3 regions of the Pseudoalteromonas sp. CO109Y genome follow, and region 3 is predicted to be linked to each of the others. Evidence: predicted binding sites of a transcription regulator. Region 3 holds the regulator's gene; each other region holds the start of a gene.
The links. The regulator LexA, encoded in region 3, represses DNA repair genes until DNA is damaged. The targets are predictions, from matches to a motif close to TACTGTATNNNNATACAGTA.
Positions count from the first base shown of each region.

Region 1: a site for LexA is predicted at 1,974-1,993, ahead of EXT43_RS12035 (SulA-like leucine-rich domain-containing protein). Genes of this name have one in related genera too.
Region 2: a site for LexA is predicted at 2,131-2,150, ahead of ruvC (crossover junction endodeoxyribonuclease RuvC). Genes of this name have one in related genera too.

Region 1 covers NZ_SGPD01000030.1:24,596-30,286, forward strand. The annotation lists gene EXT43_RS12020 (alpha/beta hydrolase) at 1-170, shown strand, start outside; gene EXT43_RS12025 (alpha/beta hydrolase-fold protein) at 313-996, shown strand; gene EXT43_RS12030 (YchJ family protein) at 993-1,472, opposite strand; gene EXT43_RS12035 (SulA-like leucine-rich domain-containing protein) at 1,513-1,950, opposite strand; gene EXT43_RS12040 (S9 family peptidase) at 2,252-4,177, opposite strand; gene fadE (acyl-CoA dehydrogenase FadE) at 4,377-5,691, opposite strand, start outside.
Region 2 covers NZ_SGPD01000010.1:81,658-87,348, reverse strand. The annotation lists gene ruvB (Holliday junction branch migration DNA helicase RuvB) at 1-926, opposite strand, end outside; gene ruvA (Holliday junction branch migration protein RuvA) at 934-1,554, opposite strand; gene ruvC (crossover junction endodeoxyribonuclease RuvC) at 1,556-2,080, opposite strand; gene EXT43_RS02785 (FtsX-like permease family protein) at 2,217-4,718, opposite strand; gene EXT43_RS02780 (ABC transporter ATP-binding protein) at 4,708-5,427, opposite strand; gene EXT43_RS02775 (arylesterase) at 5,428-5,691, shown strand, end outside.
Region 3 covers NZ_SGPD01000038.1:216,866-222,556, reverse strand. The annotation lists gene ctaD (cytochrome c oxidase subunit I) at 1-888, opposite strand, end outside; gene coxB (cytochrome c oxidase subunit II) at 888-2,030, opposite strand; gene lexA (transcriptional repressor LexA) at 2,468-3,085, opposite strand; gene EXT43_RS15675 (hotdog fold thioesterase) at 3,247-3,684, shown strand; gene EXT43_RS15670 (hypothetical protein) at 3,692-4,072, opposite strand; gene EXT43_RS15665 (hypothetical protein) at 4,231-4,956, shown strand; gene EXT43_RS15660 (VOC family protein) at 4,931-5,284, opposite strand; gene EXT43_RS15655 (endonuclease) at 5,401-5,691, shown strand, end outside.

The sequences.
Region 1 (5,691 bases), on a different contig from region 3:
ATTCTATCTTTGAGCGCTCAGATCAGGTTGGCTCTTGCCAATTTTTAATTGATAGAAGTGACGTAACCAAGTTCGAAGAAATAAGCATTAATACAGGGCTCTCCCATGGTGCATTTTATAAACCAAAAGATGAGTGGCTGTTACCAATTAAGAAGTGGCTAAAGGATTAATTATGCCTTATATATTGCTCGTTTTTGTGATCAGTGTTTTGGGCGTGAGCGATGTAAGCCATGCTGAGCCGTTTACTTTGCCACGTACTAATACTGTGTTACTTAAAGATAAACATACCGAAAACCAATACCCATTACGATTATGTTGCCACGCAGCTACCAAAAGCAAAACCAGAAGCGCTACCCAGTTGTTTACCTGTTAGATGCAAACTACAGTTTGCCAATTACCTCTGGTGCTAGTCGCTTTATGATGAATTCTGGGGCTATAGAAGAGGTAATTATCGTTGCAGTAGGATATCAAAAAGGTGTATCTGGACTTAATAGCCGTATTTATGACTATACGCCATTTGAAGATAAAAATTGGCAGCGTAAAACTGGCGTAGCAAGTCAGTATCTAAACTACCTAAAACATACTGTATTGCCTTATATTGAGGCCGACTTCAGAACAACCCAAAAAAGTACGTTAGTCGGTAACTCACTTGGCGGTTTATTTGCGGCTTATACCTTATTCACTGAGCCTTCGCTTTTTTCAAATTATATTATCGGCAGTCCTTCAGTGTGGTTTAAGCAGCACAGCCTTTTAGCTTTGCATGTCGTACCCGCAGGTAAAGCAACTAAAGTGTATATTGGTATCGGCGAACTTGAAGAAAGCGAAGGTGAAAAAATGGTGTCGGGCGCAAGGCAATTAGCAGCTAAAATTACTAAACAAAGCGGCGCGCTGGTTACAACAAATTTATTTGTTATTCCTCAGGCACGCCATGCAACTGTATTCCCAACAACGATTACCCAAGCCTTAGACTGGATTTACCAGGTTAATGATAATTAAAGAGCGTGGCACTTTTTATATTTTTTGCCGCTCCCACAAGGGCACTCGTCGTTACGGCCAATTTTAATATCTGCAACTGGCGTTATATCACCGTCTAGGTAACGCCAAAGGCCATCTTCTTTAATAAAACGTGACTTCTCGTGTAACTCACAATACAAGTTTTGGTAAAAGTAATTAGCTTTAAATTCTACAAAACCTTCTTGATCATTATGTTCAGTATCTAAAACACTTAGTTTGGTAAAACGGCAGCTATTAGCAAAATCTTTAATTTCGCGAACCGGGTTCGCGGCTTGCTGGCTTTGTGCATAAGTACTAAATACATATTTTGCATCTTTTAGCGCGTATGCACTAAAACGAGAACGCATAAGTTGCTCTGGGGTATCAGCTTGGCTTGCACCTGTATGAAAAGGCTGGCAGCAAAGCTCGTAAGTCGATTCGCTGCCACAAGGACAAAGGGAGTGTGTGAGTGATGTCATAACAACTTACCTAAAACTATAAATTGTTATTTTAACAAGCCTATTGTGGCTGCGGTACTAAATTGTTTAATTGAGCGCTTTTTGTAAAACAATAAAATTTAGCAGATGCCTGCTCAAGGTTTAAGTTCATCGAATCAAGTTGATGATTGTTTACAATATCTGTCCATGTGATCACAGCAGCAAAATTACCGTTATGTAATGCTGAACTAAGAACATACTCAAGATTAACTAAATGTTTTTGTCTGATCACAAGAAGTTTGCTGGTATCAATCGAACATGAATCTAGTAAGGCTTTACTAGGAACATGATCAGGAGCAATTAATAGTGTCCATGCATTTTGGCTATTGTAATGATGCAATACTTTTAATAGCTCAAAAGTTGCTGAAATTTCGTCTTCAATTTGAATTAAATTAACAGACGCTTTGTCGTTATCTTGTTGGTAGCTTTTAACTGTTCTTAAGGTAATTGGCTGTAACATAACTTTCACTCACTGGTTGTTTATACAGTATGTGTATACAGTAGTTTATACAGTGTTTTTGCGCAAGTACTTTTTTGCTATTTTTTAACCAATGATTCAGTTTTATTTTAATTAAAATAATTTAATTGTTATAAAACAGTGATTTGTGATTTTAATTTGAAGGTGGGGAAAAGGTGAAAAATTTACCATTAAAGCTATACAGTGTTTTATACAGTGCTGTATAAACTGCTGAATTTTGATTCTATACAGGTGTTTTGCATAAAAAAGCCGGTATAGATACCGGCTTTTTTATGCAATTTTGCTACTTATCTAAGTAGGTATTTAAAAACTCAAGGTATGCATTTGAGGCTTTTATGCGGTTTTCTTTTTTAGTAAAACCATGGCCTTCATCATCGAATAATACATATTCAACAGGCACACCATTTGCCTTTACAGCGGCAACAAGTTCATCGCTTTCAACTTGTAAAACGCGTGGGTCGTTAGCACCTTGGATCACCATTAATGGCTTGGTGATGTTTTTAGCATGAAATAGTGGCGAAATGGCACGGTGACGTTCACCATCTGTCGCTGGGTCGCCCATTTCATCATACAGTGCCTTTTTAAAGCTTTCCCACCATGGTGGAATCGAGTTTAAGGTTCTAACCCAGTTTGTTACACCAAATATATTAATGCCTACTTTGAACTCTTCAGGTTCAAAGGCAAGTGCTGCGGCGGTCATAAAGCCACCATAGCTGCCCCCCATGATGCCAATTTTATCAGCATCAACCCAATCTAGGCTTTGTAGGTGTTTTTTACCGTAAACAATATCTTGTAAATCGTCAGTGCCGTGTTTTTTATCATCTAAATGGAAGAAGGTTTTACCATAGCCTGAGCTGCCACGGTTATTAACTGCAAAAATGGCATAACCATGATTGACTAGATGCTGCTGCATTGCACTATATCCTGTGCGACTTTGGCCGCCAGGACCGCCGTGCACCCAAACTAAAGCTGGTACTTTGTTGTTGCTATTAGCTTGCTTAGGCTTATATAAAACCCCAGGGATCTCTAAACCATCAAAGCTTTTAAAGCGCACAATTGTGCTTTCAACCAAGTCATTTTGATCAATGGCATCACTTAATGTGTTGGTTAATTGTTTAGCTTTTGATTCACCGAGTTGCCACACAAATAGGTTACTTGGCGAGGTATCTGAATTTAAATAAAATGCCATGGTCTTTTCATCAGCTGAAAAGTTCACACCACGTAAGTTACCAGCTGGCAGCGATGGCATGGCAATACCTTTACCTGTTGTGGTATCAATTATCGACACTTTAGTGCTTGCGTCAGCATTAACACCGCTTACTTGATAACGGCCAGATTTAGAGAAGTAAATAAAACTCACATCCCACTCATCTTTGAGGGCAGGGCTGTGCTCGCCGGTCGTTAAGTCATAGCGCCACACCTCTGCAAATTCACCTTTGGCATCGGTTGAGTAATATAATGATTTACTGTCTCTTGAGAAGGTTTCTGGGCCATATTTAGCGTCGTCGTCATGACGGGTAATGAGCTCTGGTTTCAGTGTTTTTTTACGCGTATCGAGAATAAAAACATCGCTGTCTTTGTTCGAATTGTTTTTCGATAAAGCAATAAAGCGGCCGTCAGGGCTGATCGCACCGACATCTAGCCCCATAGTATTTTGATAAACAGGCGTTACTTCATAGCTATTAGCATCAACACGATATAGGTCCATAAACTTAGCATCACGCTGATTGCTGGTTATAAAAAAGTGTTTACCGTCTTCTGTGAAGCCTGCAAATCCTGCACGGGTTTCTTCACCTGGCGTAAGATCTTTAACTGTGCCATCTGTTTCGCGAACGTAGATGTGATAACGCTCGTTACCGCCTGAGTCTTTAGTAAATAGTACGCGCTCATCTTTAGGGAAATAAGCCACAGCATAAGTACTGTCTTCAAAGTCTGTTAAGCGGGTTTTTTTGGCGGTTTTTATATCTACTTCGTACAGGCTATAAATGCCGCTTTCGTCACTGCTAACGAGTATTTTGTCGCCTTTCGGTGAAAAGCTGCTGCCCATAATTGAGGTTGTATCAAAAAAGGTTTCAGCATCATACTGTTTAACAGTTTGGCTTTGTTGCACGCTTTCGGTGCTACTTGTTGGTGGGGTTGATTGAGAACATCCTGCAAGCGCAAGGCTAAGCGCGCATGCAATGGCAGCTAGTTGAAAACTCGGTTTCATTGTAATTATTCCTTGTTAATTTTTCGTTATCAAGTGTTGCCTGTTCATAATCTAAACGCAAGTTTTACCCGTTCGATATTTGTTACAAATCATGTAATCAATTAGGGACAAAAAATGTGCTAGAGGGTTTTTAAACAAAAAAACCAGCGCAATTTGCGCTGGTTTGGTTTTTCATAACAATTGGAATTGTTTTGCTAGCTTAAGCGGCGTCTGCTTTTTTTTCGCTCTCGCCGCGGGCAACATTACCTGCAACTAAGTCTGCTGGGTCAAAGTCGTCAACGTTAATAACGTCAAGACGGGCTTTTTCAACAGCAGCTAGTTTGTCGGCTTCAGCTTGGCTTAAAATGCCTGCTTCTAGGCCCATTTGCGCTACTTTATCAAGCTGGAAGAAAGGCAGTTTTACGCCTTTTTCACGGCATACCTTGTCAAACAGAGGCTCAACTTCAAGAATGTCTTTAAGCGTTTGCTCTTGACGACCAACAAGGTTAAGTGGCTCGTTTTTAAGATAAATGTAGTTAGCTAAACGGTTACGAGTTTCGCTTGGTACTTGTAATAAGTGAGCTAGTTTGTGCTCAAGCTTATCCGTAGGCTTACGTACTGGACGACCGAATGGGAATAACATGATTTTTAGCATTGCACGTAGTGGTGCAGATGGCATGTTATTGATTAAGTCAGCGAGTGCACGTTGGCAGTGGTAAAGGTGATCTTGGCAGCTCCATTGAACAAGCGCAAAATCTTCTTTTTTACGGCCTTCGTCGTTGTAACGTTTAAGTGTTGCAGATACAAGGTATAAGTAGCTTAGTAAGTCACCTAAACGTGCAGAGATACGCTCTTTACGTTTTAATGAACCACCAAATACCGCCATGCTGATATCTGACATTAATGCTAATGATGCACTGAAACGTGACGCAACACGATAAAACTCAGCTGTTTCGTCTTTGTACGGTGTACTTGTGAAGCGAGCATTAGTTAGTGCTAACCACTTAGTACGAACAAGGTTCGAAATAGTAAAGCCAACGTGACCCATTAATGCTTTATCGAATACTGCAAGCGCTTCTTCGCGGTCTTCAATAGCACAAGCACCTAGCTCAGTTAACACGAATGGATGACAACGAATTGCACCTTGACCATAAATGATCATGTTACGCGTTAAGATGTTTGCACCTTCAACGGTAATTGCAATTGGCGCACCTTGGTAACCGCGACCTAAGTAGTTGTTTGGACCAAGCATGATGCCTTTACCACCATGAACATCCATGCCGTGAATCGTTGCTTCACGCATTTGCTCAGTTAAGTGGTATTTGATAATCGCAGAGACAACCGATGGTTTTTCACCAAGGTCAACAGCCCCTGTAGACATGCTAACAGCAGCATCTGAGCTATATGCGTAACCTGCAAGTTTTGCCATTGATTCTTCAACACCTTCCATTTGACCAATTGGTAAACGGAATTGACGACGAATACGGCTGTAAGAGCCTGTTGCAAGCGCAATTGTTTTAATGCCACCTGTTGAG
Region 2 (5,691 bases), on a different contig from region 3:
CCTTGTTGAATTAAAAACGGCTCTATGACATCTTCAATGGTTTCTTTTTCTTCGCCAATTGCAGCCGCTAGGTTATCAAGGCCAACGGGGCCGCCCATAAATTTTTCGATAATAGCTAGCAAGTATTTTCTATCCATGTAGTCAAAACCGCTTTTATCGACATCAATCATATCGAGGGCTTGCTCTGCAACTGTAGCATTTACTTTACCGTCTGATTTCACTTGGGTGTAATCACGAACGCGGCGTAATAAACGGTTTGCTATGCGCGGTGTACCGCGTGAACGCTTGGCGATTTCGGTTGCGCCTTCATCACACATGGTTAAGTCTAAAAAGCTTGCTGAGCGGGCAACAATTTTTGATAAGTCTTCAACAGAATAAAACTCTAATCGCTGAACAATACCAAAACGGTCTCTAAGTGGTGAAGTGAGTGAGCCAGCACGAGTTGTTGCACCAATTAAAGTAAATGGCGGCAAATCAAGCTTGATAGAGCGTGCTGCGGGGCCCTCACCTATCATTATATCCAGCTGATAATCTTCCATTGCGGGATACAAAATCTCTTCGACTTGCGGGCTCAAGCGATGTATTTCGTCAATAAACAGTACGTCGCCTTCTTCAAGGTTCGTTAAAAGTGCGGCTAAATCGCCTGCTTTTTCGAGTACTGGCCCTGATGTTGTTTTAATATTAACGTTAAGCTCGTTGGCAACAATATTTGCAAGTGTGGTTTTACCAAGGCCCGGTGGACCAAATATTAATAAGTGATCCAGCGCTTCGCCACGGTGGCGAGCTGCCTCGATAAAAATTTCCATTTGTTGCTTAACATGCGGCTGGCCTGTGTAATCGGTTAACAGCTTTGGTCGTATGGCACGATCAACACTGTCTTCGTTACTTTGTTCACTCGCATCTATTAAGCGATCTGCTTCAATCATGGTTTACTCACAACATTGATTTTAGAGCTTCTTTAATTAGAACCTCGGTCGTCATATCTGGTTTGTTCACTGTTTTAACCGCCTTTTGTGCTTGCGGTAGCTTATAGCCTAATGCCACTAATGCTGATACTGCATCATCTGCAGCATTATTTGCCACTAGGCTATCATCACTTGATGGCTCAATGACGGCATTATCGCTAAATGGTGTAAATAAGTCATTACCCCAATCTTTGAGTCTATCTTTCATTTCGAGCACTAAACGCTCAGCCGTTTTTTTACCAACACCCGGCAGTTTAACCAGTGTTGTTGCATCTTCATTATTAACACAACTTACAAATTGCTGCGCCGACATACCCGATAAAATAGCAAGACCAAGTTTTGGCCCTACACCATTGGCTTTTAAAAGCTCTCTAAATAAAGCGCGTTCGGTTTTGTTGTTAAAGCCAAATAATAGCTGGGCATCTTCACGTACCACAAAATGGGTATAAATAATCGCTTGCTCACCCACTGCAGGTAAATCATAAAAGCAGGTCATCGGCATTTGCACTTCGTAGCCTACACCACTTACTTCAATAAGAATTTCTGGCGGCTGTTTTTCTACTAGTAAGCCATTTAATCGACCAATCATATTACTTCCTTAATCGTCCTCTTACGGTTTTGCTCGCACTGCCCGCAAGTTTTATTAAATTTTGTTCTGAATGTGCATGACAAATAGCAATTGCTAAGGCATCTGCGGCATCGGCTTGAGGGGTACCAGGCAGCTTTAAAATGTTTTTAACCATATGCTGTACTTGAGACTTATCGGCTCCGCCATTACCTACAACGGCCTGCTTAATTTGCCTAGCTGAATATTCATAAACTGGCAGCTCTGCCATTGAAGCGCCAACGATAGCAGCGCCACGTGCTTGACCGAGCTTAAGCGCTGAGTCTGGGTTGTGTGCCATAAACACTTTTTCGATAGCAAAACTGTCTGGTGAGAATTGCTCTACCAATTGACTGATCCCTTGGTAAATCATTTTTAAGCGTACCGGAAAATCGTGATCAGCCAATTTAATGCAGCCACTACCTAAATAAGTGAACTTAGCACCTTGGTGAGCAATCACGCCGTACCCTGTTAACCGTGAACCAGGATCAATCCCTAAAATAATCGCCAACTAACTGATCCGTCTATTATCATTATTATCTGCGGTTAATAATGCCAGAGCACTGTATAAATTACCAGTAACCAATTGCAATTCATAAAAAATGCCCGCAATTGCGAGCATTTTATAGCCAACCTTCAAGAGACTTTTACGCGAGTGAGCGTAATAAGCCTTGGGTATTTTTTCGCATTGTGCGGGCTATCATCAAATAGCCCAAACATGCCACGAATAAGCCACCGACTGCTGGGCCAATCACCCAAATATGAGGGTGGAACTTACCTGCTAAATCGAACATTTGTTTTTGCACTATTAACAGAGCGATGTCACTGACAATGGCAGCGACTAAACCTGCAGTAACGCCTAATAGTAAAAACTCATATAAGGTGGCATTTTTAATTAAGCGCCCTTTCGCACCTAAAGTTCGCAAAATGACAATCTCTTGCATTCGCTCGCCTAAACTTGCTTGCACTTGCGAAATAAGTACTAAAGCGCCACAGGCAACCACAATCGCTAGTACAAAGCCAATCGCTAACGATACTTGCTCTATGGTTGAACGAATTTGTTTAATGAAACTCTCAACATCTATCACGTTAACCGTGGGGTATTGACGCATTAGCTCATTAAACTCTCGTTTTTTCTCTGCTTTTACATTCACTGATGAAATATAAGTAGCAGGAAAACTCGCAAGCACATCAGGGCTTAAAATAATAAAGAAGTTAGGTTTAAGTGTGGTCCAATTAACCTTACGTACACTGGTAATTTTTGCATCGAATGATTGTGCACCAATTAAGAAAGTAAGCGTATCGCCAATTTGTACATCAAGACGTTCAAGCATCGACTCTTCTAACGATGCCTCGGCTACTGAGTCTTCACTAAACCATGTACCGTCGATAAGTTCGTTTTGATTTGGTAAGTCTTTACGCCAAGTTAGGTTTAACTCACGGCCAATACCAGAGCGGGCTTCTTCATCTTTCTTTTCGTTGTCTTCTTGCGATACTTCGCGGGCAACCAACTCGCCATTAACAGCGTTTACACGGCCACGCACAACCGGATAGAAATCAGACGTTGGCATATCGTTTTGCGCTAAGAAGCTAGTTATAGGCTCTAACTCTTGCTCAGTAATGTTCACTAAAAATGAATTAGGGGCATTTTCAGGAAGCTGAGACTGCCAATCCGAAATCATGTCGTTCTTAAGTACAATTAAAAACAGTAATAGTTTTATGGCCAAAGCAAAGCTAATTAATTGTACCGCATTCACATTGGCACGCTTTTGAATTGACGCAATCGCCAATGACCAACTGTTACCAGGGCTTAAACCAAGTTTGCGGCCACCACCAAAAATAACCTTTGATAAACCAAATAACACGGCAATTAAAAATGCCGTCGAAAGGAACAAAATTGCACTAATTTTGAGGTTGTTACTAAATAACCACATCAGTAAAAACACAGTAAGCGCCGACATAGTAAGATGCACTTTACTTACCAATAAACGGTCGCCTAAGTTACGGCGAAGTACACGTAGCGGCGGAATATCAAATAAATCGAGTAGCGGTTTAATTGAAAACATAACCGCACAAATCACACCTGTGCTAATCGCAATGATCCAAGGTTTAGCCGATGCGCTCGGCAATGCTGTGCCCATGGTTTGTGCCAAATAATCCGTGGCAACCGCTTGTAAACCATAACCAATCAGTAAACCGACAATCACCGACATTGAACATACAAGGCTCAAATGTAATAAATAGATTTTACGGATCATAGCGCGGCTACCGCCAAGCGTTTTCATCATAGCAACTGGGTCGTACTGACGCTCACAATACCGTTTTGCCGATACCGCAATAGCAACAGCAGCTAAAATAATGCCAAGCAAACCAGCTAGCAATAAATAGCTTTCGGCACGATTTAAACTATTAGAAATAGGTGACTGGCGGTCTTTAACACCATACCAACGCTGGTTTTCTTTCATTTGTGGTTTTAACCACGCATAGAAGGTATCTAAATTGTCTTTGTCGCCAGCATAAAGTTGACGGTAAAACACCCGACTCCCCGGCTGAATTACCTCTGTAACAGCAATGTCTGCTTCATTAATTAAGATTCGTTGGCTGCTCGAAAACACATTAAACGGTGCATCTGGCTCTTCGGCTACAACATGACTAGCAGTAAACGTAGCAGCGCCAAGCTCTACTTTATCGCCCACTTTAATGTTTAGCGCATAAAACACAGATTCACTTAACCATACTTCACCACGGCTTGGGATCTCGGTTGTTACTTCTGGTTGGCCAGTCAGGCTAGTTTTAACTTTTAACTCGCCTTTTAACGGATAGGTGTTTGATACCGCTTTAACCGAACCAAGCTGCATTTCGTCACCGGCAAATAGCATGGTGTCGAAGTAAGTTATTTTAGCGGTGCGTAAGTTATCTTGGTTGGCTTTTTCTAAAAACTCAGCAGGTAAAGCATGGTTACTTGCTAAAACGCGATCAGCCGCAATAAAAGCACTGCTTTTTTCTTCAATACTTTGACCAATTCGATCGGTAACCATAGACAATGTTAAAACAGTGAGCACAGCTAAGGCTATTGCTGCACTGATCACTGTTAATTCGCCACGCTTAAACTCACGTGAAAACAGTTTTAGTGCTAATTTAGCCCACATTCGCTTGCACTCCTTCGCTTTCTTTTACAGTTACTAGCTGCCCTGCTTCAATATGTAAAATTTGCTGACACTTTTGTGCAAGCTGCTCATCATGGGTTACTAAAATGAGTGTTGTGCCGTGCTCTTTATTTAATTCAAATAATAAAGACTCAATTAACTTACCGTTTTTGCTATCAAGGTTCGCTGATGGTTCATCGGCAAATAAAATTTTCGGTGTGCCAATAAATGCACGAGCAATTGCTACACGTTGCTGCTCACCACCAGATAATTGCGATGGGTAATGACCCACGCGATGACTCAAACCTACTTTTTCAAGTAGCTCAAGTGCTTGTTGTTTAGCGTCTTTACTACCCGCAAGTTCAGCAGGAAGCATTACGTTTTCAAGGGCTGTTAAGCTTTGTACAAGCATGAAAGACTGAAATACAAAACCTACTTTTTCAGCGCGAAGTGCTGCGCGTGCTTCTTCATCTAATTCGTGTAATGCGGCTCCGTCTAAATGGATACTGCCGCCCGTTGATTGGTCAAGGCCTGCTAATAAACTTAATAAAGTAGACTTCCCCGAACCTGAGGTGCCTACCACGGCAACTGAGTCGCCCGACTTGACATTAAAGCTGATGTCACTGAGGATGGTCAGGTCGCCCTCAACCGTGGTGACCGTTTTAGAAAGTCCTTTAACTTGAATGATGTTTAATTGAGAAAGCGCTGACATATGATGCATCCAATCCTACGTTTTATATTCGTTTTACTGTTAGTAATCAAACCACTTACGGCAGCAGCTGACAACACAATTTTAATTCTAGGTGACAGTTTAAGCGCCGCTTACGGACTTAAACAAGAGCAAGGCTGGGTTAAATTGTTACAAGATAAGTACGATGAAAAAGACCAATCTGTATACCTAGTAAACGCCAGTATTAGCGGTGAAACCACAGGCGGTGCCCTAAGACGACTCGACGCGTTACTGAGCGAATTTGAA
Region 3 (5,691 bases):
CGATGAAGTTGCATACACCATAGACGCATAGCCAAATAGCTTTTTGCGCGAGAAGGTCGGTACGATAGTCGATATAATGCCAAAGGCCGGCAAAATCATGATGTACACTTCAGGGTGACCGAAGAACCAGAAAATGTGCTGGAACATCACAGGGTCGCCCCCACCGGCTGCATCAAAAAAGCTGGTTGCAAAGTATTTATCGGTCAACACCATAGTGACCGCCCCTGCTAGAACTGGCATAACAGCAATTAACAAGAATGCAGTGATTAACCATGTCCAAACAAATAGCGGCAGCTTCATCCACGTCATACCTGGCGCTCTTAGGTTGACGATAGTCACGATAACGTTAATCGCCCCCATAATTGAGCTGATACCCATGATATGTACGGCAAACACAAAAAGTGCAGTGTTATCGTTGCTGTAAGTTGTTGATAGTGGTGCGTAGAAAGTCCAACCAAACGCAGGACCACCACCAGGCATAAGTAACGAAGCCAATAGGATTAAAAATGCAAATGGCAAAATCCAAAAGCTCCAGTTATTCATACGTGGTAAGGCCATATCAGGTGCGCCTATCATCATAGGTACCATCCAGTTTGCAAGCCCTGTAAATGCGGGCATAACGGCACCAAACACCATGATCAAACCATGTACGGTAGTCATTTGGTTAAAAAAGTGCGGATCAACTAACTGTAATCCAGGCTGAAACAGTTCAGCGCGGATCACCATTGCCATCGCTCCACCAATTAAAAACATGGTGAGTGAAAAAATCAGGTATAAACTACCAATGTCTTTATGGTTGGTAGTGTAAAGCCAACGCTTAAAACCTTTAGCTGGATGATGGTCGTGATGCGCATGCCCTGTTGCTTGCTCGTTAATAACATTACTCATTAGTTCGCCTCCGCTGCTGCATCAATCGCGGCTTGAATTTGACTCGGTTGGATAACATCGCCGGTATCATTACCCCACGCGTTTCGCTTATAAGTAATAACCGCAGCAAGTTGCTTAATTGAAAGCTGTTTATCAAACGCTTGCATTGCTGTGCCAGGCTTACCGTGTAACACGATATCTATGTGATCTTTTACATCACCTAATACAATCGGGCTGCCTTTAAGTGCTGGAAAAACGCCTGGTAGGCCCATACCGGTAGGTTGGTGACATGCAGCACAGCTTGCCATATACACTTGCTCACCTAAGACCATAAGCTCTTCTTTCGGTAATGTTTGATCAAGCAAAGCAGCATCTGCTGCGGCCGCATTGGCTTTTTCTTGCTTGGCATCTGCAAGCCAATTAGCAAATTCATCTTCAGGTAAGGCTTTCACCACAACAGGCATAAAGCCATGATCTTTACCGCATAACTCAGCACATTGACCACGGTATACTCCTGGCTCGTTAATACGAGTCCACGCTTCATTGATAAACCCAGGATTTGCGTCCTTTTTAACCGCAAAATCAGGCACCCACCATGAATGAATTACATCGTCTGAGGTCATTAAAAAGCGAACTTTTTTATTGATAGGAAGTACTAGCGGTTTATCTACTTCAAGCAAATAATGCTCAGTTTTCTCTGCTTGGTTGTCTATTTGGTCTTTAGGTGTAGATAGAATCGAGTAATAAGCAATGTCTTCGCCCATGTACTCGTAATGCCACTTCCATTGTGAGCCAGTCACTTTAATGGTGATATCGGCTTTAGAGGCATCTTCCATGGCAATTAAGGTTTTTGTGGCAGGCACAGCCATGGCGATTAAGATGACAAATGGAATGGCAGTCCAAAGTATTTCAACTTTTGTACTTTCATGAAATTGGGCAGGCTTGGCCCCTTTGGATTTACGGTGGTGTATTAAAGCCCAAAACATCACCGCAAATACGATGATGCCGATTACACAGCAGATAATAAATATCGTCATGTGTAACTCATAAACATTATTACTTATATCGGTCACCCCTTTACGCATATTGTATTGGCTATTTGCCAATGCAAGCTCAGGAAGTGCAAACAATATAAGCCACAAGGCGTAACGCAGTTTACCCATGTGACGGCTCCTTTAGATGCTATTGCAAGACGCAAAGCGAAAAGGCGATACAACAAGGTGCCCATTCGTTTTTCTTATTGTTCAGAGCGACTACGTATCATTTTGACCCACTTATGATACCGACCCCATGACTAACACCTCGCACATTTTTGTGTCTTTTTATTAATTAGGTGTTAATACAGTGTATTAACCAATTAGTTAAAAAATGACCAATAAGCAAGTTTTAATGATAATAAATGTTTATTTTGGTGCAGAAATAACAACTATAATCAGCGCTTTATTTAATGTTTAGGAGTAAGAACGAAATATAAAAAGAGAGGAAAACTGCGCTATATAAGGCTTTAAATGAAGAGTAAGGATTCACAAATCCTAATTAAGTAGTAAAATTTCAGTGGCGCACCAAATTGAGTCAATTTAATGCACCAAATTGGGAACGTTTACATCCAGTCAGCGTTACGAATAACACCTACCGCTAACCCCTCGATGTTGAACGACTCATGCTCAAGGTCAACCTCAATAGGCGAAAACTCTTCGTTCTCAGCGTGTAAAAGTACTTTGCGACCCGCTTTTTCTAGACGCTTAACTGTTACATCTTCATCGACTCGAGCTACAACTACTTGCCCGTTTTCAGCAACTTGTGTTCTATGTACTGCAAGCAAATCGCCATCCATAATACCAATGTCTTTCATACTCATACCATTTACACGCAGTAAGAAATCGGCAGCAGGTTTAAATAATGAAGGATCAACTTGGCAGTGACTTTCAACATGCTCTTGCGCCAAAATAGGTTCACCGGCTGCAACACGGCCAATTAAAGGTAAGCCTAGTTGCTCTGGCTCATCTTCTTCAATTAACTGAATACCGCGACTCGCCCCAGGCTTCATTTTGATCATGCCTTTTTTTGCCAGTGCTTTTAGGTGTTCTTCAGCAGCGTTGGCACTTTTAAAACCCAATGTTTGAGCTATTTCAGCACGCGTAGGTGGCATGCCTGTATCTTTAATAAAGACTTTAATTAGTTCTAAAATTTGCGATTGGCGTTTAGTTAATGGGCGCATACAACTGGTTTTCCATACAGTACATTTAACTGTGAGTATATACAGTTATTTGAAAATCGCAAATTTAAATTAACCCCATCATATTGCTACAAAACTAACATTGAACCACACCGAAAGATGCCATAAGGTATTAGCTTTAATTAGCAGGCTAAGGAAACACAATGAGTATTTGGCACCAACCAATCACGTTAGAGCTTTGCAAAGAGCTGGAACAAGGGATTACCGGTCAAGGCACTTTAATGAAAACTATGGGCATTGAGGTAACTGAAATTGGCGATGATTATTTAATGGCAACCATGCCTGCTATTCCTGAGCATCATAACCCTATGGGCATGGTCCATGGCGGAGCAAACGTTGTATTAGCAGAGACAGTGGCAAGCTATGCAGCCAATTTCGTGGTTGATTTCAATAAGTTTTATGCTGTTGGCCAAGAGATTAATGCCAACCACATGAAAGCGTCACGCAAAGGAACGTTAACAGCAACTGCGAGACCGCTGCATTTAGGTAAGCGAACTTCTGTTTGGGATATTAAAATTACCAATGCCGCAGGAGAGCTTTGCTGCGTATCAAGAATGACCGCAGCTGTTGTAGAGCGATAAATTCTGGCTATTTTTCAACAGGATAAATAGTAATTTCAATCCCTGCGCCAATTGCAGAGATACGTAACAAGGTATCGGCATGCAGGGGTTGGTTAAAGCATTTAGGCGAATTACCTGATTCAAAGCCTATATCAAATGTACGCTTTGAGCACGATAACCACTGTTTTAATGCATTGCGCGAGCAAGACTCAATAAGCTCGCAAAGCTGGTTAATTGCTTTATCTGGAGAGCTGATATCTGCGGTTGCTTCAATACGTGCTAGTTGGCGGTATTCATCTTGGTCATAATGTAAAACCATGGCGTTTTTCTTCAAATCAGCAACAAGCGCACTTATATCGTGCTTTGACTCAAGCTCCAGATCTACATTTAAAAATTGAATTTCCGACATACTCTCGTTTTTACCCTCTATTGATATCGACTGAAACTTTAACTCAGTTTTGTATATATACCAAATCTAGAATACAGTTAATGCGACATTATGCCGCATTGGCAATCTAGCTAAACAACCTAAAATAGCGCCCACATAACAATAATAACGGGGTAATAATGAAAAAACGCCTGTTTAAGTATGCTCGTAAAGGGCATAAATGGCTTGGCTACTTACTTGCTTTGCAGATCTTTTTTTGGCTCTTAGGTGGGCTGGTAATGAGCTCATTACCACTTGAAAAAGTGCATGGTAAGCATCTGGCTAATCGCAGTTTAAGTAGCCCATTTTTATTGTCGGACTACCCTGCTTCAATTGATAAAATAACAGCGCAATTCGAGCAAATCGAGGGTATTAAATATAGCCATTTTTTAAATACCCCGATTATAGAAGTTACATCCTTTAGCGGTACGTTTATTTTTGATGGCAGAACAGGTGCTAAAATGCCTGCACCGAGTAAAGCGCAAATCATTGAAAATGCGCAAGCTCACCTGCTTATTGACGCAAAAATAACGCAAGCGCAGTTATTAACAAAAGGGCCTAGAGAAGTCGGTCACAAAGCCAATGTTTGGCAAATTAGCTTCGATGATTGGTTAACAACAACCTTATATTTAGATAGCCAAACCGGTAAAGTTATAACTGTGCGCAGCACCCTGTGGCGCATTTTCGACTTTTTCTGGATGCTACACATTATGGATTATGATGAGCGTGAGAACTTTAACAATCCACTACTCATCAGCTTCTCAGCCACCAGCGTACTATTTTGTATTACAGGAGTTCTCTTGTTACTACAAAACGTTCGAATTAAACGTAAAAAACCAGCTACACGTGTTGGTCAATCAAAATAGGATTGCCATCTGGGTCGGTGATAATAAAACTCGCGTCACCGGCCTTTTGTATTTCTAATCCTTGTTGCTGAAATTGTGCAGCTAATTGCTCAAAGGTTGCAAATTCATCCAAAGCTTCGGCATTTTGATCCCATCCAGGATTAAAGGTCAGCATGGTTTTATCAAACATACCTTGAAACAAACCAATCAAATGTTCACCGTTTTTCATAATTAGCCAATGCTGTTCTATCTCCCCAGCAAACTCTTTGAAACCTAGCTTTTCATAAAACTGCTTTGAAGCACGAATATCTTTTACATTTAGACTTACAGAAAAAGCACCTAATAACATGGTTGTAATTCCTTTAATAAAAACGGCCTAACAACTATAGCTGAGTTGAAAAACTTTTCCTTTTTAGAATAGTCGCTCTAGAATAGCTGTTCCTGTAGTTCACTGATGTGATGGATATGCGTTTATTTTTATACTTAGCCCTTTGTTTTATTTTCACTTTTCCTATATCCGCTAAAGAATTTTCGAGCTTTTACAGTGCCAAAAAGCATTTAATTAAGAATCTACCAAGCAATAGTAAAAGCTTATATTGTGGTTGCGATATCAAGCGCCAAGGTAAAAAACTTGTGCCAGACCCTGATGCGTGTGGTTATATTCCTAGAAACTCTGTCACCCGTTCAGGAAAAGAGAATGCTCGCGCAAAAAGAATAGAGTGGGAGCACATTGTGCCTGCCTGGGAGTTTGGTCAT